One region of the Arthrobacter sp. 05T410 genome, then DNA from elsewhere that is predicted to be linked to it. Evidence: riboswitches for the same ligand, from Rfam matches in the RefSeq annotation. Region 1 holds a riboswitch; each other region holds the start of a gene.

Region 1 (7,495 bases):
AGTTCCGCCACGACGAAATCGATGCACTCGAGCAGTGCCGAGACATCGTCGGGCTCGATCGCCACGAAGGTGGCGATGCGCAGCTGGTTGCGGCCCAGCTTGCGGTACGGCTCGGTGTCGACGACGCCGTTGGCGCGGAGCACCTTGGCGATGGCCGCGGCGTCGATCGAGTCATCGAAGTCGATCGTGGCGATCACGTTCGAGCGGTCCTCGGCCTTGGCCACGAACGGCGTGGCGTATTCGGACGCTTCGGCCCAGCGGTAGATGCGGCCGGCAGAATCCGCGGTCCGGCCGGCGGCGAAGTCCAGGCCGCCGTTGGCGTTGAGCCACTGCACCTGGGCGTCCAGGGTCACCAGCGTGGCCAGTGCGGGGGTGTTGTAGGTCTGGTTCAGCCGGGAATTGTCGATCGCCGTCTGGAGGTCAAGGAAGTCGGGAATCCAGCGGTTGCCGGCCTTGATCCGTGCCGCCCGTTCCAGCGCGGCCGGGGAGAACAGGCCCAGCCACAGGCCGCCGTCGGACGCGAAGTTCTTCTGCGGCGCGAAGTAGTACACGTCCGACTCCGCCACGTCCACGTCCAGCCCGCCCGCGGCCGAGGTCGCGTCCACGAGCACCAGCGACCCCTCGTCGGCGCCGGCCACCCGCTGGACGGGGGCGGCTACGCCGGTTGAGGTCTCGTTCTGCGGCCACGCATAGACGTCGACGCCGGCCTCCGCGCGGGCGGTGGGGCGGGTGCCGGGTTCGGCCTTGATGATGGAGGACTCGGCAAGGAACGGCGCCTTGTTGGTGGCGGAGGCGAACTTCGAGCCGAACTCGCCGAAGGACAGGTGCTGCGCTTTGTTCTCCACGAGCCCGAAGGTGGCAATGTCCCAGAACGCGGTAGATCCGCCGACGCCCAGCACGACTTCATAGCCTTCCGGTGCCCGGAAGAATTCGCTGAGGCCGCTGCGCACCGAGCCGACCAGGTTCTTCACGGGTGCCTGGCGGTGCGAGGTCCCCAGCAGCGTCGACGATGCCGCGGCCAGGGCGTCCATCTGTTCAGGCCGGACTTTGGACGGGCCGGCGCCGAACCGTCCGTCCTTGGGCAGGAGGTTGGCGGGGATCGTGATGCTGGTGTCGCTCACAGTGGCTCCAATTTTCGGCTGGTTCGTAGCGTGGCTGGGAGGTGGCGGGCAGGGATGAATACCACGGACACCCCTTTTCATTCTGCCTGTTTTATTCTGCCGGTCTTATTTTGCCTGACAGCTCCCGGCGATACGGAAAGAGGCCTGTCATAGTCCGGTCATTGAGACGCCGGGGACGGCCGGCCGGCTGGGGCTGGGACAATAGCTCCAGGTCGATCGAAAGATTATCCGGAGTAATTCAAAATAGGCTAGGCTGGCATGCGAACGTACGGCGGTTCCCGCCTGGGCGCATCCTGCATGCAGCCCGCACGCGGTACGGTGGGAATGACGCTAGGACTGCGCTCGAGGAGCTGAGCTGAATGACGGATCTGATCGATACCACGGAGATGTATCTTCGGACCATTCTGGAACTTGAAGAAGAAAACATCGTTGCCCTCCGCGCCCGCATCGCCGAACGGCTCCGCCACTCCGGCCCCACTGTGTCCCAGACGATCGGCCGGATGGAGCGCGACGGGCTGGTGGTCGTTTCCGGCGACCGGCACCTTGAACTGACGGAAACCGGACGGAAACGTGCAATCGGTGTCATGCGCAAGCACCGTCTGGCCGAACGCCTCCTCGCGGACGTGATCGGGCTCGACTGGGCCTACGTCCACGAGGAAGCGTGCCGCTGGGAACATGTCATGAGCGAACGCGTCGAGCGAAGAATCTTCGAGATGCTCAACCACCCGACGGTCTCGCCCTACGGAAACCCTATTCCGGGGCTTGCGGATCTTGGCGGCGTGCCCAATGGCGCCCCCGTGGACAGGCCTGTGAACCTGCTGGAGGCCATGGCCGGCTACGGGGTAACTTCCCGGGTTACGGTCAACCGGCTCGCGGAGCCGATCCAGGTGGAGCCGGAGCTTCTGGCCCAGCTCGACGAGGGCGGAATCAGGCCTGGCGCGCTTGTCTCGCTGGAGCGGGTGGGGGAGTACATCTCGGTCCGCGTCCCCGATATCGAAGGTGCCCTGGAGCTGCCGCCGGAGGTTGCCGCGCACGTCTTTGTAACAGTCGCCTGACCAGCCACTACGCGCCGGTCATGGGACGACCCATGAGTTGTCCACAATTGCGGTTACGGATTTATTACCGGGCGGCTTAATCGCCTATAGTTAGTGCCCAGTACCGATACCAAAGCGTTACCTGATCCGAAGCCGAGCCCTGCCAGCGGATCAGTCGCAGAACTACCTCCTGGCAGGGGCGGGGGAACCACTTTCGGCTGCTACTTCGGCAGCCTTGGGGTGAAGTCCGTCAGCGGCAAGCAGCTTCCACCGAAGGATCCCCTGGGGATGCATCTGTGCGTGGCTGCTTGCAACGGCGGACCGGGTCTTTGATCTCTCTGACCCGAATCCGACAGCTAACTTCGCAGGCCATCCAGAGAGGAACCGTTCTTGACCACCCAGACCTCCAGGGGCCGTCGCCGCGCGACCGGTCCCGCTCCGGAGCCGCGTCCCGTCGTCGCACACACGGCCGAACGCCCGCGGGACGTGCACCGGGATGAACGCCGTCGCCGTCGCAGTCCGTTCCGCCAGGTCACGGACTTTGCCGCGGCCAGCGGGGTCGGGCAGAAGGCCGGGATCGCCCTGGCCGCAACTGGTCTGGTTCTGACCGTGACGGTCCCCGTCACGAGCCCGGTGATGGCTTCGAATCCGGGCGGGTCCGGCGCGCTCTCCGCTGCCGTGCAGCCGGATGTCACCGCTGCCGCCGCCGCCAAAGTCGACTTCAACCGCACGGCCGTCACCACGAAGGGCGATCCGGACGGGAAACTCAAGCAGCTGCTGAGCGCCCAGTCTGTGGGCACCATCACCCGCGCGGCATCGGCCGGCACCCTGGGTGCGCCGCTCGACCAGCTGGTCACGGCCTCGCCCTTCGGCTACCGTGTCAGCCCCATTACCGGGGGCGCGGGGGAGTTCCACCGCGGTCAGGATTTCGCCGCCCAGTGCGGCACGGCGGTCCACGCGGCCGCCAGCGGCACCGTGACCTTCAACGGCTGGCATCCCTTCGGCGGGGGGAACCGCGTGGTCATCGATCACGGCAACGGCCTGGAGACCACGTACAACCACCTGTCCTCGGCCTCGGTCAAGGTCGGCCAGAAGGTTTCCCGCGGTGACGTCGTCGCCATGAGCGGAACCACCGGCGCCTCCACGGGCTGCCACCTCCACTTTGAAGTGATGGTCAACGGCGATGTCGTTGACCCGCTCGGCTGGCTCTGAAAAGACGATGGGCTGCTCTCAACTTCCTGTGACACGCCGTGATCTGAATGTGACATTGGATCCGGACTGCTGTAGGGTTTGAAGCACGCCAACTTTTCCGAAGTTGGCGCTCTTGAGTGGATTGCCTAGCTCTGCCACCGCTCAAGGTCCGTTCGCATTACATCGTCTGGCAGGGGCGGGGGAACCAATTTTGGCCTTCGAAAGAAGGCCTTGGGGTTAAGTCGTAAAGCTTCCCAGGAAGCAGCGCGGCCGGGTGACTCCCATCCGAATCCGACAGCTCACCTCGTAGGCATTGGGAGAGGCTACTTTCGTGTCTTCACGCCACAATTATGCGCGCATGCGCACCGGCGAGGCTCTGTCGAGCCCGCTGGAATCCACATCACGTGCCGCCCTTGCCGGCGCCCGGATTGGATCACGTTCCGCAGGCTCAATCTCTAGCGAGCCCGGACAGCATGCAGTTTCCGCTTTTGGCGCGTCTTCGCAGTACACCCTTCGCTAAGTAACCCATTTCGGGGCGATCCGGCGTACCCCCAAGATGCCGGAGCGTCCTCAGTCCGTGCCCGAAAGCGCGCGGTCCAAGGATCACGAAAGAGAGAACTTAATGACTACTCGTGCAAACGTTGCACGGCACCGCGCCGAGGTCACCAAGACCAACTCGCTGGCTGTTATTGCTAAAGCTGTCGGCGACAACGCCGGCGGCGTGGGCCGTCAGGCCGCGGTCATCGCCGCAGCTTCCGGTCTGGTCCTGACCAGCGGAATCGCAGCCAACGCTGCTGAAACCAATGTTCAGCGCGAATCCACCTCCGCTTCGGCCCTGGAAGTCCAGTCCGCAGCTCCGGCCACCATCTCGGCCGCTTCCACCATCGCGATCTCCTACGAGAAGCCCGCCGTGACCACCACGCCGGCTCCCGTTGTCGAGGCTCCCAAGCCCGTTGTCAAGGTCCAGGACGCCACGGCCACCCGCGCCGGCGGCACCGAGCTTGGCGTCAGCGGCGGCGTCGCTGCCCAGGCCCCCGCCGGCATCGGAAGCGGCGCAGGCGCGACCATCGCCGCCGCTGCCTACGCACAGATCGGCGTGGCGCAGGACTGCACCGCCCTCGCCACCAACGCCCTGGCCGCGGCAGGCATCCACTACCACGGCTGGCCGGCAGGTTACCTGTCCCTGGGCCGCACCGTGAGCGCCGCCGAGGCACGCCCGGGCGACCTCGCCTACTACCAGAACGGCGGCGTGGGCATGGCTCACATCGCGGTCTACGTCGGCAACGGCATGGCAGTGCACGGCGGCTGGAACGGCGGCACCACCGCGCTGTACAGCGTCAACGTCGGCTCCGGCCCGGTCTTCATCCGCGTCGGCGCCTAAGCACGAACCCCAGCATTCCAAAAGACCCCCGCCTCCCGGCGGGGGTCTTTTGCGTTGCTGTGCAGTGAACTTTCCGCGCCGGGGACCGCGCCGGTGAAAAAACATTCGGTGATCCGGCACTTGAGTGTTTACTCTTGTGTTGTCGATCCATAGCCCGACCATGCAGAGGGCAGCCGGCCCTCGTGCCGCTGGCGGGTGCGGCCGTGAAGAGGTATGCGGATGCGCACTCTCGTTCTGAATGCTGGATATGAACCGCTGGCGGTCATCACCTTCCGCCGGGCGCTCGTCCTTGTCCTGACCGGAAAGGCCAGCGTGGTGGCCGAAGGGGACGACCCCGTGGTCGGCCCCCAGGACATTTTGGGCCGCCCGTCCGTGATCCTGCTGAACCGCTACATCCGGCCCAGGTACAACACGATGACTGCGGTGAGCCGCCGCGGCGTGCTGCGCCGGGATGCCCACCGCTGCGCGTACTGCGGCAAGGCTGCCCACACCATCGACCACATCCAGCCCAAATCGCGGGGCGGGGCCGACTCCTGGGAGAATCTGGTGGCGGCGTGCCTGCGGTGCAACAACGCCAAGAGCGACCATACGCCGGCGGAGATGGGCTGGAAGATCGGTTTTGTTCCGGGCCCGCCAAAGGGTGCCATCTGGCAGATCAAGGAACTCGAGAAGCCGACGCCGGCCTGGGATCCGTTCCTGCTGCCTGAATCGGCTGCCTGATCTGCCCCCTTGCTGATTGATCAGCCGGTGAAGACGCTGCCGGCGCACGTGACGGCTTGTTCGGTGGCCGCTGGCGCCGCGCTAGGCTGAAACGATGGAGTTCGATGCCATCATTCTCGCCGGGGGCCGGTCCTCACGCCTCGGCGGCGTGCCCAAATCCGGGCTGGTCTACGACGGCGCCACCCTCCTGGAGCGGTCACTGCGGGCCGCCGGCGCGGCGGGGCGCACCGTCGTCGTCGGCCCCGACCCCGGGGGCCTGCCCGGCGGCGTCCTGACCTGCCGGGAAGAGCCGCCCTTCGCGGGTCCGGCCGCAGCCATCGCGGCGGGGCTGGCCGCCCTGGCCGCCGATCACGCGAGCCGGCACGCAGCAGCCGCGCCCTATACCCTCGTCCTGGCGTGTGACATGCCCCGGTCGGCCGGCGCGGTCCGTGCCCTGGCCGAGGCGCTGGCCACGTCCGGTGCAGGCACGCCGGAAAGGGACGCGGCCGACGGCGTCATGGCCGTCTCGGCCGACGGCCGGAAACAGCCGCTCGTGGGCTTTTATGGCACGGCCGTGCTACAACGTTCTGTCGCGGACGCCGCGTCCCGGGACCGGCTGGAAAACGCGTCGGTGTTCGCCCTTCTTGCTAGGCTGGACGTGCGGGAAGTTCGCGTTCCCCCGGGTTCCACGGATGACGTCGACACCTGGGATGACGCGTTCGCACTGGGGGTATCCGGCAGGATTCCCGACGGCGGTCCGGGCTCCGGCCCGGCTCTGCACAGCTGAACTCGACCATGGAGGCAAACGGTGAAAAGCCAGGACGAAACACTGGAAGACTGGTGCCGTGCCCTGCTCCAGGCCCTGGAGCTGGACGAAGTTGAGATTGACGTGAATGAGGTCCTCGCCCTGGCCGGCGTGGCCGCCCATTCCGTGGTGCGCCCGGCGGCACCGCTGACCACATTCATTGCCGGCTTTGCGGCCGGCCTGGCCTCAGGCTCCGGGCAGGCCACGGACTCCGTGTCCATGGAGTCCGCGATGGCCGTGGCCCGCCAGCTCGCCAAGGACTACGCAGCCGCCGAAACTTCCGGGGCATGACGGCTGCGGCCCCGGACGGCAACGGCCCCACCACCGCCGCAGGTGGAGATGGCGTCAGAGATGGCGGTGAAGATGGCGTCAACGATACCGGCGGAAATGGCGTCGGAAATGGCGGTGGAGAGGCTCCCGTAGACGGCCCTGGTGGCCCTCACATCGCGGCGCACCAGGATGCAGCGGGCGAAGACACTGCGGACCAGGATGGAGCGGACGAGGAGGCAGGGGACCAGGGCGCCGCGGACCAGGACGCCGCGGACCAGGACGCAGCGGACGAGGACACTGCCGCGGAGCCGCACAGGCACCTGGCCCACACGTGGCAGGAGGCCCGGCAACTCGCGTTCGAGTGCGCCGTTCCCATCCCGGCCGCCCCTGTTCCGCTGCGGCAGGCGCTCGGCCGGACGCTCGCGGCGGACGTCGTTGCCCGGCAGGACATGCCCCATTACGCTTCCTCTGCCATGGACGGCTGGGCCGTCAACGGCAGCGGCCCCTGGATCCTGGCCGAACCCGGCCAGCGTCTGGCACCACATCAGGCCAGCCCGATTGCCACCGGCGGCCTCATCCCGCCCGGGGCCAAGGCCGTGTTGCGCAGCGAAAGCGGCATCATCGACGTCGACGAGGACGGCCTGCCCGTCCTGAAGCTGGGCGGCACCGCGAAGCCGGGAGACCCGCGCAACGGCGACCACATCAGGAAGGCCGGGGAGGAAGCCGCCGCCGGGGACGTACTGATCAAGCGCGGCACGGTCCTGAACCCGGCCCATCTGGCCCTCGCCGCGCTGGCCGGAAGTGACACCCTTCCCGTGCTCGGCAAGGCCGTGGTCCGCCTCGTTTTCACTGGCTCCGAGGTCGTGACGAGCGGGATGCCGGCACCCGGGCAGGTCCGCGACACCTTCGGACCCCAACTGGCCGCCGTGGTGGGAATGCTCGGCGGGATCTGTACCGAAGAAGTGAAAGTCGGCGACACCTACGCCGAGTGGCT
Region 2 (7,495 bases), on a different contig from region 1:
AGTCTTCAAGGACAAAGGTCACTTCCAGCACGACGTGCCAGGCAACGACGGCGCCGTCGCTGATTTCGACCTTTTGTTCCTTCACCCATGCCCCCGTGACATTGCGAAGGGTCTTATTGGCCCGGTCGACGCCCTCCTTGATGGCGGCATCAAACGAGGTCTTGGAGTTCGCGCTCAGGGTAGTAATCCGTGCAACAGACATGTCTTCCTCCCAATAGTCGGCTCAACGGTCCGAGACTACGCCGGACCCCCGAAAGGCAACAGAGTCCAACCAAAACCACCAGCAGCGGCGGCAAGGCCCGTCAGCCAGCCCACCCAAAGCGCCCGTCGGGGAATGTGGCTGCCGGCGGAAAGCCGCTGAAGCTTCCGGAAACGCGAAAGCGCCCGCTCCCCATGCAGGGGACGGGCGCTTTGCGTGAAGCTGAGGCTAGATCGAGTATTCCGGAGCGGCCCAGACAACCACTTCGGGGTGCTCGTAGAACCGGTAGCCCTGGCCGCGCACGGTGCGCACGGTGTTGGCGAGGCGGCCGAGCTTGGAACGCAGGCGGCGGATGTGGACGTCGATGGTCCGCTCGTTCGGGACCTCTTCGGCGTTCCGCCACAGGCCTTCGAGGAGCTCGTCACGGCCCACGGTGCGGGTGCCGTTCTCCACGAGGTAGTTCAGGAGCTCGAATTCCTTGAACGTGAGATTCAGGGATTCGCCGTCGAGGTGCACCTCACGGCGGGCGAGGTCGATCAGCACCCCGGACGGCCGCGGATCCTGGGGCTGCTGCAGGCGGGCGGTCTCGGTGCGCTGGCGGGCCCCCGCGGTGGGATCACCGAAGGTCGAGCGGACGACGTCGAGGGCGGAACCCGGGGCACTGGCCGGCGCGACGGCGACGGCAGCATAGCTTTCGGCACCGGCCACGAGCGACTGTGCGTAGGCCCGGATTTCCTGGGCAAGCTTGGCGATGGATGTGCCGGCTGCAGCCGCGGTTTCCTCGTCGATGCCCATGTACAGCACGAAGCCGCGGGCGACGTTGTCGCTGGGGGCCGGACGGACCGGGCTGCCGGCACCCGGGGCGATCACCGGGGTGGGCGCCGTGGCGGGGGCGGGGGGGACGGCACGGAGCTGGCCGTAGGAGTCAGGGTTGTAGCCCTGCGCTGCATATCCGGGGGCGGGGAAGCTGCCCGTGGATCCGGCGGGGGCGAACGCGGAGCGCCCGCCAAAGCCCTGGCGGATCCCTGAGGCCTGGCCGGCCTTGCTGGCGTTACGGACGGAGATGTGGACGTATCCGGATGCAACTGACATGGAATGCTTACCTCAATGTGAATGGCCGTCATCGCGGCTCGAATGCTTCTTTCCCCGCAATGAAATTGGGGAGGGGCGCCCGACTCTGGGCTGGGGGGCGAATACCTGGAAACCTTTAGGGGTGTAAAAGTTAGGCGTGCATTCGACAACAGCGCATCTCGGTACCAGCGGGTGTGCTGATCCAGGAAGCTGCGGCTGCAGGTGCTGTTGAGTTCTTGTTCACAATTGAAGTGTGCAACGTAACAATGTAAACGTGCAAGTAACAATGGACTCCAGGTTCCACATAGTGAGACAGATCCAGGAATTGTAGCGCAAGTCACAATTCTGTAGCGGCAATAAAATAACAAGTGTTTTACTGACCGGAAGGTCAGCAAGTGCGCTTTCTCGAATATTATTCGGTCAACGCGGACGACATCAGGCAAATCATTCACAGCACGGCGAGTTGGGCCAAACCGCGCCTGCCCACCGCCGTCTGCGAGGCGGTCCACGGAGTGGGCAGCCGCCATCGCCGCCGGTCAGGCACGGTGGCGATGGCGGCTGCGACGGGTCAGTTCGACTGGCCGGTGGTCGTCGCCGCGACCACCATGACGGAGGCCGCCGTGTAGCCGGAGCCGTCCTTGGCCGCCACGATCCGCACCGTCCCGCCCGCCACGATGTCCGCGACGCTCAGCTGCGTGCCCGCGCCGCCGGCCTGCTGGCGCCGCTGTTGCAGATTACTCACCACGACGTCGCTGCCCAGCGCATAGCTGCGCGTGAAACCGTCGCTGCTCTTGACCGTCACGGAGGACGAGCTGACCTCGCTCACCGTGCCCAGCTGCTCGGCCATCGTGGTGTACGCGCTTCCTTGCAGCACCACGTATTCGGCGTGCACTGCCGCGGAAAGCCCGCTGCCCATCCCCCCGGCAGCGAAGTCGCCGGGACCGCCCTGCCCCGGCATGCCGCCGCCCGCGAAACCACCTTGCGCGGAACCGTCTTGCGCTGAACCTGGCGCGCCCGGGGCGACACCCTGGCCGCCGGGTCCGCCGGCGCCCGCCCCGCCGGCCGCACCGGTGGCTGCCGTTGCGCTTGAGGTGAGGGCATAGACGCCCGCCCCGGCGCCGACGGCCAGGACTGCGGCGGCTCCGGCGACGGCGAGCCCCCGCTTGAGGGTCCATGGCTTTGCCGCCGAGGCCGTCTTGGCGGAAGTTCCCGGCGCGCCCCAGCCTGTGGCTGCGGCGGGCACAGGTTCCTGCCGGGGCATGCCCCGGGCCGGTTCCGATGTCGGAACCGTCCAAACCGGCGGTGCGCCCCAGCCGCCGGCAGCGCCTGCTTCCGGCCGCCCGCCGTCGGAGTGTCCGGCGTCAGCGTGTCCGGTTTGGACTGTTCCGGCGTCGGTGGGTCCGGCGTCAGCATGTCCGGTTTGGACCGTTCCGGCGTCGGTGGGTCCGGCGCCGTACTGCCAGGCAGTACGGGGTGTGGTTACCGGCGCGGGCGCCGCTGGCGCGCCGGTGGTGGGCGTGGGGGCGGGTACGGGGGCTGGCTCGGGGGCTGGTCCGGAACCGGCTCCGGGATGCTGACCGCTCATGGTATTTCTCCTTTAGGGTGCGGATCGGTGTTCACCCCAGAGTGGTGAGCGATCCTGTGCCTGGGCTGTGCGGGCCGACAGCCCGGCCTGTGACGTTGGCGCCGGACGGTAAAGGGGTTTGAACATGGCCGGCGCGGCCCGTACGGTCCCGCAACGGCATCCAGCTCGCTAGGCTGGGATTCACAGGTGCCGCACAGGGTCCCCAAAGCCCCGCCTAACCGGCAGATCGGAGAGTTGTCCCCATGGCCACTTCGCACTCCATGACCAACAACCTTCCCCAGCTCACGCATCCGGACGGCTCCCCCATCCGCGCCCTCGTGGTGGATGACGAGCCCAGCCTCTCCGAGCTCATGAGCATGGGGCTGCGGATGGCCGGCTGGTCCGTGGCCGTGGCCGAGGACGGGCCCGGAGCCGTCCGGCTAGCCAAGGAGTTCCGCCCCGACGTGCTGGTGCTGGACGTGATGTTGCCCGGGTTCGACGGCGTCGAACTGCTGAACAGGATCCGCGCGTTCGCGCCGGAGGTGCCGGCGCTGTTCCTCACCGCCAAGGATGCCGTCCAGGACCGCATCACCGGACTGGCGGCCGGCGGCGATGACTATGTCACCAAGCCGTTCAGCATGGAAGAGGTGCTGCTGCGCCTGCACCGGCTGGTCCAGCGCTCCGGAGTGGCCGCCATGGACACCGCCGAACTCGTGGTGGGAGACCTCGTGCTCAACGTCGACACCCGCGAAGTCACCCGGGCCGGTGAGGAAATGCACCTGACCGCCACGCAGTTCGAGCTGCTGCGCTACCTCATGGAAAACCCGAAACGGGTCATCAGCAAGGCCCAGATCCTGGACCGTGTCTGGGACTACGACTTCGGCGGCCAGGCGAACATCGTGGAACTGTACATTTCCTACCTCCGCAAGAAGGTCGACGCCAACCACGCCCCGATGATCCACACGGTGCGCGGAGCCGGGTACGTCCTGAAACCGGCGGACTGATCCGTGCCCTCACTTTCCGGCATGACCCGCGTCCCCGGACGCGACTGGCGCAACCCGTCGACGTGGCATTTGCGCACCCGGCTGGTCCTGGTCGCCATGGCGCTGCTCGTGGCCATCTGCGGCGCTGTGGGCTTGTTCAGCTACGCCTCCATGGACCTCTTCCTCACCCGGCAACTCGACACCCAGCTGGACCAGGCCTCGCACCGTTCGAGCGAGTTCGGCCGGCCCTCCTCGGACGATTCGGGCAGGCGCCCCGACCCCCTCGAAGCCCGGGGACAGGGCGTCGGGACGCTTAACGCACGGATAGTGGACGGCGAAGTCAGCAGGGCCGGGTTCCTGGCCGGGGACGGCGCGGTCAAGAGCCTCTCCCCCGCCGACAACAAGGTTCTCCTGGCCCTCACCCCGAGCGGCGTGTCCGTGGACCGCAGCCTTTCGGCCGGCGCCTACCGGCTCACGGCGGCGCGAACACCGTACGGCGACGTGATTGTGACCGGACTCCCGCTGGCAGAAAAACAAAACACCCTGGCCTCCCTGGTCTGGACCATGGTGGTGGTGTCCGCAGGCGGGCTCGTGCTGATCGGGCTCGCCGGCACGGCCCTGATCCGGCGGACCATGAAGCCGCTGGAACAGCTCTCCGAGGTTGCCACCAAGGTCTCCCGTCTCCCGCTGGACGCCGGCGAGGTGGCGCTCGGGGTCCGCGTCCCGACGTCGGCGGCCCATCCCGGAACGGAAGTGGGCAGCGTGGGCTACGCGCTGAACAAGATGCTGGACAACGTCTCCAACGCTCTCGAGGCGAGGCAGGAGAGCGAAATGAAGGTCCGGCAGTTCGTCGCCGACGCCTCGCACGAACTCCGCACCCCGCTGACGGCCATCCGCGGCTACACGGAGCTGATGCGGATGACCGAGCATTTCACCCCCGACGGCGAGAGGTCCCTCGCCCGTGTGCAAAGCCAGTCCGAGCGGATGACCACGCTCGTGGAGGACCTGCTGCTGCTGGCGCGCCTGGACGAGGGACAGCCGCTCAAAATCTCCGACGTCGACCTCACCCAACTGGCCATCGAGACGGTCAGCGATGAGAAAGTCATGGCCCCGGACCGCATCTGGCAGCTGGAACTTCCGGACGAGCCCGTGGTGGTGCGCGGTGATGCGACCCAGCTCCACCAGGTCCTCGCCAACCTGCTGTCCAATGCGCGCAAGCACACGGAACCCGGGACCAAGGTGGTCACGGGCGTCATGCGCTCGGCTGACGGCAGCGCCGTGGTCACCGTGACAGACAATGGCAGCGGCATCGCCCCGGAATTTATCGGCCGGGTCTTCGCCCGCTTCACCCGGGCCGACGCCTCGCGCACCAATCCGGCGTCGAACCCCGCAGCCGTCCCCGCCGATTCTGCCGTCGCGACGGCGAGGGTCGGGTCCGGGGTCGCGGCACGCTCGTCCTCCGGCGCCGTTTCCGGCAGCCGCGGAGGTCACGGCACGGCGACCGCCGCGCCGACGTCCGAGGGCACCAGCGGGTTGGGCCTGTCCATTGTCCAGTCGATCGTGGAGGCCCACGGAGGAACAGTCGAGGTCACGTCCCGGCCGGGCCGCACGGAGTTCGCCGTGCGGCTGCCCGCCTCGCCGCCGCCGGCGTAACCGGAACGGCCGCCGCCGGCGCAAACGACCCGGACGGTCGACCGGTGAGCCCGGCGCAACCCGACACCCCGGCACTGTGACTCCTGTTACCAAAATGTGACTTAAGCGGCCGGGTCCTGTAGCGTCGTTAGCGTGCGCCGCCATCGGTGCCGCATATCCGGACGGACGCCAAACTCTGCCGCTTCCCGGATTCCGCTGGACCAGGCAGAGGCGGGGGACCCAGAGTTCCCGGGCAATCTGCTTTCATGCGCCCTCGGGGTGAAGCCGACACGTGATGTTCCGTGCGGCCGGATGACCTCATCCGAACCCGACAGCTAACTCCGCCGGCGTTGAGAGGCCACCATGACTGAATTCCAGGTACAAACACGCCCTGACGGCGGTTCGCATTCCCGCTCAGTTGGCGCCGCCAAGTCGCGCCACCGCGCCGAACCGGTCAAGCAGGCATCCGCCCTGTCGCGGTTCGCCGCCGGGCTCGGTGTAACCGGCCGCCGTGCCGCCGTCGTCACCGCCGCGTGCGCGCTGCTGCTGGGTGGCGGCGCCGCCAGCCAGGCGGCAGAGCCGGGCGCCCACACGGCGAATGTTGCGAGCCAGACGGCCACGATCGCCGACCCGCTGGCCAAGCTCAACTTCGAGCGGGTCCAGGTGGCTGGGCCGACCGCTGCCACGGAAAAGAACGTGGCTCCCCAGATCTCGGAGGTTAAGGCAGCCGAAGCGCTGATCCACGCGCCCGCTGCTGCCGCACCGGCAGCCGCGGCAGCACCTGCTCCGGCACCCGCGGCAGCCCCCGCACCTGCTCCGGCTCCCGCGGCAGCCCCCGCTCCGGCACCGGCAGCCGCTCCGGCACCGGCACCGGCAGCCGCGCCGGTCGCAGTCGACGACCCCGCCGGCGCGCAGGCCTACGCCGCGTCCCAGCTGGGAAGCTATGGCTGGGCACCCGGCCAGATGCAGTGCCTGCACAAGCTGTGGACCAAGGAATCCGACTGGAAGACCACCGCCACGAACGCCAGCAGCGGCGCCTACGGCGTGGTCCAGTCCCTGCCCGCCTCGAAGATGGCGAGCGCCGGCGCCGATTACATGACCAACTACCGGACCCAGATCAACTGGGGCCTGAACTACGTCAAGTCGCGCTACGGTTCCCCCTGCGGTGCCCTGAACTTCCACTACGCACACAACTGGTACTAAACCGGCACTAGCCGCCCCCGCCCTGGAGGCCCCGGATCCGCATGGATCCGGGGCCTCTTTGCGTCTCCACGGCCGGACCGGCCCCGGCGGCCCGGACTTCCACAGCCCCCGCACAGCTTGACCCTAAAGCCTTCATATGGGCCGCCGGGAAAGTTGAGCCATGACATTCACAGACCAGGCCACAGGAACCCTGCCCCGCTCCACGGCGACGCCGGCCGGCCCGGCGGCCCCCGGGGCACCCTCGGGGCTTGCGCTGGCCGACGCACCCGTCCCGGGCCCGATCGCTGGGGCCCTGACCGGCCCCGGCGGCCGGCGCACGGCCATTGATACGCGCGCCAGCACGCCCCTGCTGGACGTCACCATCCCGGTCTCTAACGAGGAACGGGACCTCGAGGCCTGCCTGCGCCGGCTCCACGCGTACCTGCTCGGCGCCTTCCCGCATTCCTTCCGGATCACCGTGGCGGACAACGCCAGCACCGACGGAACGCTCAAGGCCGCGGAACGGGTAGCCCGCGAGCTGCGCGAAGTGACGGTGGTCCATATGGCAGAAAAGGGCCGCGGAAACGCACTCCGCAAGGTGTGGCTGGCCTCGCCGTCGCCGGTCCTGGCGTACATGGATGTGGATCTTTCCACTGATCTGGCGGCCCTCGGCCCGCTCCTTGCCCCGCTCATTTCCGGGCACTCCGACCTGGCGATCGGGACACGGCTGACCCGCAACTCCCGCGTGGTCCGCGGACCCAAACGGGAATTCATCTCGCGCAGCTACAACTTCCTGCTCCAGGCCCTCATGGGCGCCCACTTCAGTGACGCGCAGTGCGGCTTCAAGGCGATCCGGGCGGACGT
Region 3 (7,495 bases), on a different contig from region 1:
TGGGGCTCCGCGCTCGGAGGCTCCGGCCCGGGGGCCGCGCCGGTTTTCGAGCGCCGGCTGGCCGCCGTGGTCCTGCTGCAGGCCAACGTGAAGCTGCTGACCAACTCGGACCTCACCCGGCTGGAGGGCTTCATCCGGCAGGCGCGGGTGCGGGACCTTGTGGATCCGCTCGCCGTCGACGTCGTCGGGCCCCTGGTGGACGGACTCGATGTTCTGGCCAGGGTGCGGGCCGACAGCGTGCTGGACCGGTGGGTGCGCGAGCCCGATGCCTGGCTGCGCCGGGCCGCGCTTCTCTCGCCGTTGCTGGCGCTGCGCGCGGGCGCGGGGGACTGGGACAGGTTCCTCCGGCACGCCAACGAGGTGCTCGGCGAGCCGGGCGGGACGTTCGACGCCGACGGCACAGCAGTCCGGGATGCCGTCTCCCGGGTCCAGGCAGAGATGGCAAAGTGGAGGCCGGAGCTGCAATTCACGTCAATTGGAGAATGACCCTCCGAAATTTCGCCGCCGGCTCGGCTTTGGCCCAGGCATTTAGACATTCGGACTGTCAGGCCTTCGGACCCCCCGGATCGCCCTGCCCAACGGCGCTGCCGGAATTTCCGGACTTGCCGCCGGCATTTGCCGGGACCGCGAAAGTCCTCGCCGCCCGTGACCCGGCGACGGCGCCCGCGGCTATGGTGACCAGCGCTCCCACCAGCAGGGCCGCGGCCTCGCCCGGGAGCAGGACCTGAAGCTGCGTGCCGATGCTCGCCGCAGCCACCGGTACGCCAAGCTGGGCCGCCGACAACACCCCGAGCGACAGCGGGAGTCCCAGGAAAGCCAGGTCGGCGTGGGCCAGCAGGGCCCCGGCCCCCAGCAACAGGCCGAGGGCCATCATGTCCGGGTGCCCGGCCAGGTCCCTTAGAGTCAGCGATGCACCCAGCCACACGAAGAAGAGCGGACCCAGGAAGCCGTCGCTGAGCGCGAACAGTTGCCGGGCCAGCCGCCGCGGTTCGCCGACCGCAGCCATCACCAGGCCGAAAGAAAAGCCTGCCATCATCACAGACACATTGCTCCACGTCGCGACACCGGCCAGGGTGAAGAGCACGGCCAGCTGGATCCGTAGCTCCAGGGCAAACTTGCGGCTTTCCGAGAGCCGGTGCACGCGCCGACGGATTCCCTGGCGCTCCAGCCAGCGCAAGCCGACAAAGAGCACTACCGCGCACCCGGTCACCGCGAGGACACCCAGCGCCGCCTGGACTGCGTGGGGCGGATCCACCAGGAGCGGCAACGCCACAATGCAGGCTGTGTCGGCTATTGCCACCTGCGCTGTCATAGCGACGACATCTGGCCCGCCGAGGCGCAGGGAATCGACGATTGGAAGCACCAGGGCGGCCGACGAGGAGGCCAGCAGCACGACGTAGAGGGGAGCATGTCCAGTCCCGAACAGCAGTCCGATGCCGGTTCCGATCACCACCGCTGCCGCTGCGGCCACCATCGCCCGGCGGGAGCCTTTGCCGAGGGCGCCACGGATGTGCGGATCCCGCACGGGAACGTGGGTGCCTGCCACGAACATCATCAGCGCAAACCCGATATTGGCCAGCAGGGTGAACGTCGGGTCCGCGGGGTCCACCAGGGCCAGGCCTGAGCGCCCGATCGCGATGCCGGCCAGCAGCTCACCCAGCATGACAGGCAAGTGCCAGCGCGCCGGCAGGGCCAGCAGGGGTCCAGCCAAGGCGATGACGGCGATCAGCGCCAGCGACAGGAAGGTCACGGTTCGCGGCGGCCGGCCGGCGTCGGGCCTGACCGCCGTTCCACCACCGCATAGGCCTTGCCGTCCAGGAAAGCCCAGTCGTTGACAACCATGTACCCGAGCGCGTCCACCCGGTCATTGAGGATGTGCTCGTCGAAACCCCCGTCGCGCGGTTCCGCGTCCCATGTGCTCACGTGGACGTCCCCGCCGTCGAGGATCAGCAGCTCGGTGTTGACGTCGAAATCCTCTTGGGGCTGAGTGCTCAACTGGCAGATGGCGACACAATGGCTGTTCATTTTCGGGCCTCCGCTTCCGGTGGTGCTGATGGCATCATCCTATGTTCGGAAACGGCGCCGCCCTATGGGCAAATTGCGGCCCGGCATCACGGCTCCGTTACCTGAATGTGACTTTCGGGTGCGGTTCGCGCTACGGTTGATGAGTGCCTGTTGTCTCCGATACGGGCGCTCCCCAGCCGATTGCCTAACTCTGCCGCGGCCCGGGGGTAACTCGCATCAACGTCCGGCAGAGACGGGGAAACCACTTTTGATCTGCTGATATGCAGGTCTTGGGGTGAAGCCGCACAGTGCCCGCAACGACGGGCCCGGGAGTGCGGCCGGGTGCCTCCCATCCGAATCCGACAGCTCACCTCGCAGGCATTGGGAGAGGCTACATTTTTCATGACTTCAGTCAATACTTTTGCGCGCCATGCCGCCGTCCTCGCCGCCGCATCCGGCCTGGTCCTGACCAGCGGAATGGCCGCCAACGCCGCCACCGCCCCCGTGCAGCGTGACTCTGCTCCGGCGTCGACCGTCGACGTCACCGGACAGGTCAGTGCCCCCGTCAGCGCCGATTCAAGCGTCAAGATCAGCTTCGAGCGCCCCGCAGTGGATTCTGTTGCCGCGCCGGTCATCGAACAGCCCGTCGCACCGGCTCCGGCTCCCGCTGCAGCCCCGGCGGCAGCGCCCAAGGCTCCGGCCAAGCCGGTCATCCAGGTGCAGGCCGCTCCGGCAGCAGCTCCGGCTGCAGCGCCGGCTGCAGCGCCGGCCGCGGGCGGACGCAACGCCATCATGCTCTCGGCCGCCTACAGCCAGGTGGGCATCACCCAGGACTGCACCGCCATGGTGGAAAAGGCCCTTGGCGCCGCGGGTAAGCCCGTTGGCGACATCGGTCCCCGCGCGTTCCTTGGCCTTGGAACCGTTGTGGCGACGCCGCAGCCCGGTGACATGGTGGTCCAGTCCGGCCACGTCGGCATCTACGCCGGCAACGGCCAGGTGGTCAGTGGCGGCATGAACGGCAAGAACCAGACCATGGTCCACCCGCTGTCCTGGCTCACCGCGACCGGCGGCGTGACGTTCGTCCGCGCCTAAGCCGCACGGCCCCGACCCGGGGCCAGACAGTCCGGAAAGACCGGCGCTCGAGTTCCCTTGGGGGCAACTCGACCGCCGGTCTTTCCTGTCTTCGCATTCGGGAGTCCGGGATCCCGATGGCATATCTTTCCCCGGCGGATGGACCTCAGGGATTCCCGCTGCCCATGAGCGGAAGCATCAACTTCATGACGGTTCCCTCGTCGCCCGTCGCGGCCACCTCGACGGTGCCCCCGGCCGCGACGGCAATCTCCCGGACCAGGGCCAGGCCGATGCCAAAGCTCCGCTGTCCCTGTGAGGTGCCGGTGCCGGCCGTCCGCACGAACCGGTCAAAGATCCGGGCCTGATCGACGCCGGTGATTCCGGTCCCGGAGTCCGCCACCGTGATCACGGCGCGCTTCTGCTCGATTGAGGTCGTGATGGACACGCGGCCGCCCGGAGGCGTGTGGGCCAGCGCGTTGTCCGCTAGGGCCAGCACGGCACGCCGCAGCGCATTCTTCTCGATCCGGGCCAGCGGCCGGGCATCGGCAGAGAATTCCAGACGCACCTGGCGCTGCTCTGCCACCTGCTGGAGGCTGCCGGCGACGCTGGCGGCAGCGTCGGCGAGGTCGGCAGGGGGCGAGGAACGGTCCGGGGCCTCCGCGGTTGCCGCGAGGAGCAGTTCGTTGACAATCCCTGTCAGCGTCGCGGCGTCCTCCCGGATCCGGGCCAGGTCGTGGCTTTGCCTGGAGCCGGGCACAGTGTTGCGCTGGGCCAGCTGGATCCTGGTGTCCAGGATGGTCAATGGCGTGCGCAATTCGTGGCTGGCATCCTGGATAAAACGCCGCTCCCTTGCCAGGGCATCACTGAGGGGACGAATCGCGCTGCGCGCACTGAGCCACCCGACGATTCCGGCCAGCAGGATTCCCGCCACCCCGGCGATGATCATGGCTTCGAGGACGTCTTTGGAATCCAGGTAGGTGTAGGCCGTCCCGGCCGCCGCCGAGCCCGGCACTTCCGGATGGGCCAGTTGGTTCGTGAGGTACAGCGCCGTGGCGGCGAGCAGCCCGAGAACCATGACCGCGCACGCAGCACTGATCCGCACCGCGACCTTGAGGGAAGCCTTGCGCAGGATGGAGTGGTCCGGATTTCCGCCGGCCGGCCGGCCGTCACTCATGGGCTTCGCCGATCTGGTATCCGAGGCCGTGCACCGTGCGGATCACTGCTTTGGAGATCTTCCGGCGCAGGTGATGAACATAGGTATCGATCATGCCGGGCTGCTCCGAGGCGTGGAAGCACGCCGCGAGGAGCTCATCCCGGGTGAAGACGCGGTCCGGTTCCGCGGCCAGGGCAGCCAGCAGCTGGCCTTCCTTTGCGGTCAGTGACACCGTTTGCCCGTAGACGGAACGGACGGAGCGCTGCGTTGGATCCAGTTCCCAGTCCCCGATCGCCACCGGTGCCGGGGCCGGGGGAGTGAAAGTCCGCGTCAGTGCGCGCAGGCGTGCTGCCAGTTCGCCGGCGTCGAACGGCTTGGTCACGTAATCGTTGGCTCCGGCGTCCAGACCCCTGACTTTTTCGTCGGCATCGCCCAGCGCGGTCAGGATCAGGATGGGCGTGGCAATGCCTTTCGAGCGCAAAGCCGCAATGAGGGCGATGCCGTCCATGCCGGGCAGCCCGCGGTCCACCACCATGATGTCCCAGCTCCCGGTCAGCCCCTGGTGGAGGCCGTCGCGGCCGTTGGTGACCAACTGGACCCGGTAGTCCGGGTCCAGGAGCTCGGCGATGAGCGGTCCCAGGACGGCGTCGTCCTCGACGAGCAGCAGGGACGGAAGGTCAGCGGAGGTCATGTCAGCTATTCTTCCGCGGCCATTTCCTCAGTCCGCAGTCCGGCCCCGGGTTCTTCTGCCGTGTCGCCGGCGGCTTTGTCTGCGGCTGCGGCTGCGCCGCGGGAGTTCCGGCGGCGTTTGAGGAGCTGCACCACCCCCGGCACGACGGAGACGAGCACCATGGCCACGACGATGGCGTCGATGTTCCTGGCGATGATGTCAAAGTGCCCCAGCCAGGTGCCAAGCATCGTCACGGAGGCTGCCCACGCGACGGCGCCGGTGATATTCCACAGGGTGAAGGATTTGTAGTCATAGCGCGCGGTCCCGGCGGTCAGCGGAGCAAATGTCCGGACCATGGGGACGAAGCGGGCCAGCACGACGGCGGCCCCGCCGTGGCGGCGGAAGAAGTCCTCCGTGGTGGTCAGGTGCGCTGTCTTCAGGATCCGGGCGTCGTCCTTGAACCATCGCCGGCCAAATTTCCGTCCGAGCATGTAACCGACCTGGTCCCCGGCGACCGCGGCCGCGGTGACGACGCCGATCAGCACGGGCAACGTCAGTTGCAGCTGCTGGTGCAGAAGTCCTGCTGTGAACAACAGGGAGTCGCCGGGCAGGAAGGGAAAGAGCACGCCCGATTCGATGAAGACCATCACCGCGATCACACCCAGGGCGGCCGGGCCCAACCCGGCGAGCAGGCTTGCGGGGTCCAGCAGGGACAGTGTTCCGGCGGCGTGGACGGCCGGAAGGGCGGCAAAAACGTCCATGGCGGGCATTCTCATTTCTCCTCACTGCCCAGCGGCCGGCTGCCCGAACGGGCCCGAATCCGCTCCGCTATCCGCGGCGCGAGAAGGTTCCACAGTCCCGCGAGCAGGACCACGGCCGCGCTCGAGGCCAGGAACGACGCCGCGACATCAGTGGGGTAGTGAACGCCGATGTACAGCCGTGACCAGGCTACGACGAGGGCCATCACGGCCGCCGCGAGGGCCGTGACCTTGGCCCAGCGGGTTCCACGGGCCAGGAAGTACACTGCGAATCCCAGTGCCACCGCAAAGGACACGTGGCCGCTCGGGAAGCTGTTGGAACCCGTTTCCGGAGCCAGGGGATCGAACAGCAGGGCAGGGCTGGGCCGCTGGCGGGCCACGAGGAGCTTGAAGAATTCACTTGCCACCCAGCCGGATGATGCCACGAGGCCGAAGGCAATCGCCTTGGCCAGGCCGCCGCGAAACAGCCAGATGTACAGCGCCGCGGCGCCGATCAGCGCGAGGCCCGCCACTGGGCCAAACACAACATTCAGCGCCATCGCGACGGCGGTGAGGGCGGCGGCGTGGTGCTGGCTCAGGTCCTGATCGACCCCGAGCTCGGCGGCACTGAAGCCGGGTGTCAGCTGTGCCGCCAGGCCCAATGCCACGACGGCGGCGGACAGCAGGACGCCCAGCACTAACCAGTGGCGGACCTGGGGGAGGGCCCACAGCCGGGGACCCGCGGCGGGGCGCACGGCGTCGGGACGGCTTGGTGCTCCACTTCGGCTGAGTGCTCCAGCACCGCCCAGCGGCGCATCGCTCTTAACAGGGGCAGGTCCAGTCATGGGATCCTCCGGCTCGGGACAAGGGCGCCCGGACAGGCGACGACTCCCACTCTTCCGCCAGCCCGTTAAGAAACGCTTAAGAAAGTGACGCAGCGCCGGCCGCAGCGGGGTGCCGCAGGCCCGGCTGCTCCGTGCCGGCTACGCGGCGTAGCGCAACAGCGCCACCCCGTTGCCGAAGGCGCGCGTCTCCAGCAGCCGGAGCTGGGCTTTGCTGTCCGCGGCCTTGAACAGGGGCCGGCCCCGTCCGATCAGGACCGGATGGACGTACAGCCAGTATTCGTCGATCAGCCCGAGCCGTCGGAACGTGTCGGCCAGTTCTGCCCCGCCCAGGGCCAGGTCCCCGCCCGGCTGCTCTTTCAGGGCCAGTATTTCTTCCGGCAGCACATCCCGGACCACGGTGGTGTTCCAGGCGGCGGATGTCAGCGTCCGGGAATACACGATCTTGGGCATGTCACGCCAGATCCGGGCGAACTCGGCCATCACCGCGCCGGCGGCCGGGTCCTGGTCCGCGGTGGGCCAGAACCCTTCCATCAGCTCGTATGTGACGCGGCCGTCAAGGAAGGCGCCCATGGTGCTGAGCTGTTGGTTGAAGTGGCGGTGCAGCTCGTCGTCGACCATGTGCCAGCTGATGTCGCGGTCCGGGCCCTCGAAGAATCCGTCGAGGGACACCTGCATGGCCAGGATGATTTTGCGCATCGCCGCTCCTTACGTTTTCACCAGCGTACGCCGCTGCTTCGGATGGCAGACCCACTTTTTCCCGGAGCCGTGCCCTTGCGCGGGAAGCCGCCAGCGGGAAGAATGCTGGTCCATGGCCCCACCGCGGTCAGTCACCTTCGGGGAAGAATGATGCCTGCGAACGATTCGAACGACAGCACGGGGCCGGTCCGGAAGCCTGAGCCGGCGCCGCGGCACTACCGCTCCGGCGGGCACCGGGCCAACGACGGTTCCCGGCCCGGTCTGCGGTCCCGCGCCCGGCGTGAGGGGAGGACCCGGCGACAGTATCTGACGGCGGCCG

The links. A riboswitch is a leader RNA that binds a small molecule or an ion and turns the genes downstream of it on or off. The one in region 1 is predicted to bind cyclic di-AMP.
Region 2: linked by a shared signal. The riboswitch ahead of AC1DFR_RS21285 (aggregation-promoting factor C-terminal-like domain-containing protein) and the one ahead of AC1DFR_RS12525 (M23 family metallopeptidase) in region 1 are both predicted to bind cyclic di-AMP.
Region 3: linked by a shared signal. The riboswitch ahead of AC1DFR_RS16505 (hypothetical protein) and the one ahead of AC1DFR_RS12525 (M23 family metallopeptidase) in region 1 are both predicted to bind cyclic di-AMP.

Annotation. Positions count from the first base shown of each region.
Region 1 covers NZ_JBFTLP010000008.1:21,106-28,600, forward strand. The annotation lists gene serC (phosphoserine transaminase) at 1-1,121, opposite strand, end outside; gene AC1DFR_RS12520 (iron-dependent transcriptional repressor DtxR) at 1,481-2,176, shown strand; cyclic di-AMP (ydaO/yuaA leader) riboswitch at 2,327-2,541, shown strand; gene AC1DFR_RS12525 (M23 family metallopeptidase) at 2,546-3,367, shown strand; cyclic di-AMP (ydaO/yuaA leader) riboswitch at 3,504-3,673, shown strand; gene AC1DFR_RS12530 (NlpC/P60 family protein) at 3,969-4,727, shown strand; gene AC1DFR_RS12535 (HNH endonuclease) at 4,947-5,447, shown strand; gene mobA (molybdenum cofactor guanylyltransferase) at 5,542-6,213, shown strand; gene AC1DFR_RS12545 (DUF6457 domain-containing protein) at 6,235-6,522, shown strand; gene AC1DFR_RS12550 (molybdopterin molybdotransferase MoeA) at 6,519-7,495, shown strand, end outside.
Region 2 covers NZ_JBFTLP010000032.1:15,129-22,623, forward strand. The annotation lists gene AC1DFR_RS21260 (dodecin family protein) at 1-202, opposite strand, end outside; gene AC1DFR_RS21265 (winged helix-turn-helix domain-containing protein) at 428-1,291, opposite strand; gene AC1DFR_RS21270 (hypothetical protein) at 1,839-2,855, opposite strand; gene AC1DFR_RS21275 (response regulator transcription factor) at 3,098-3,838, shown strand; gene AC1DFR_RS21280 (sensor histidine kinase) at 3,860-5,470, shown strand; cyclic di-AMP (ydaO/yuaA leader) riboswitch at 5,654-5,813, shown strand; gene AC1DFR_RS21285 (aggregation-promoting factor C-terminal-like domain-containing protein) at 5,813-6,652, shown strand; gene AC1DFR_RS21290 (bifunctional glycosyltransferase family 2/GtrA family protein) at 6,813-7,495, shown strand, end outside.
Region 3 covers NZ_JBFTLP010000015.1:45,455-52,949, reverse strand. The annotation lists gene AC1DFR_RS16520 (DNA alkylation repair protein) at 1-486, shown strand, start outside; gene AC1DFR_RS16515 (cation:proton antiporter) at 545-1,750, opposite strand; gene AC1DFR_RS16510 (hypothetical protein) at 1,747-1,995, opposite strand; cyclic di-AMP (ydaO/yuaA leader) riboswitch at 2,197-2,399, shown strand; gene AC1DFR_RS16505 (hypothetical protein) at 2,407-3,096, shown strand; gene AC1DFR_RS16500 (sensor histidine kinase) at 3,242-4,249, opposite strand; gene AC1DFR_RS16495 (response regulator transcription factor) at 4,242-4,919, opposite strand; gene AC1DFR_RS16490 (DedA family protein) at 4,925-5,668, opposite strand; gene AC1DFR_RS16485 (phosphatase PAP2 family protein) at 5,671-6,480, opposite strand; gene AC1DFR_RS16480 (dihydrofolate reductase family protein) at 6,619-7,176, opposite strand; gene AC1DFR_RS16475 (serine hydrolase) at 7,327-7,495, shown strand, end outside.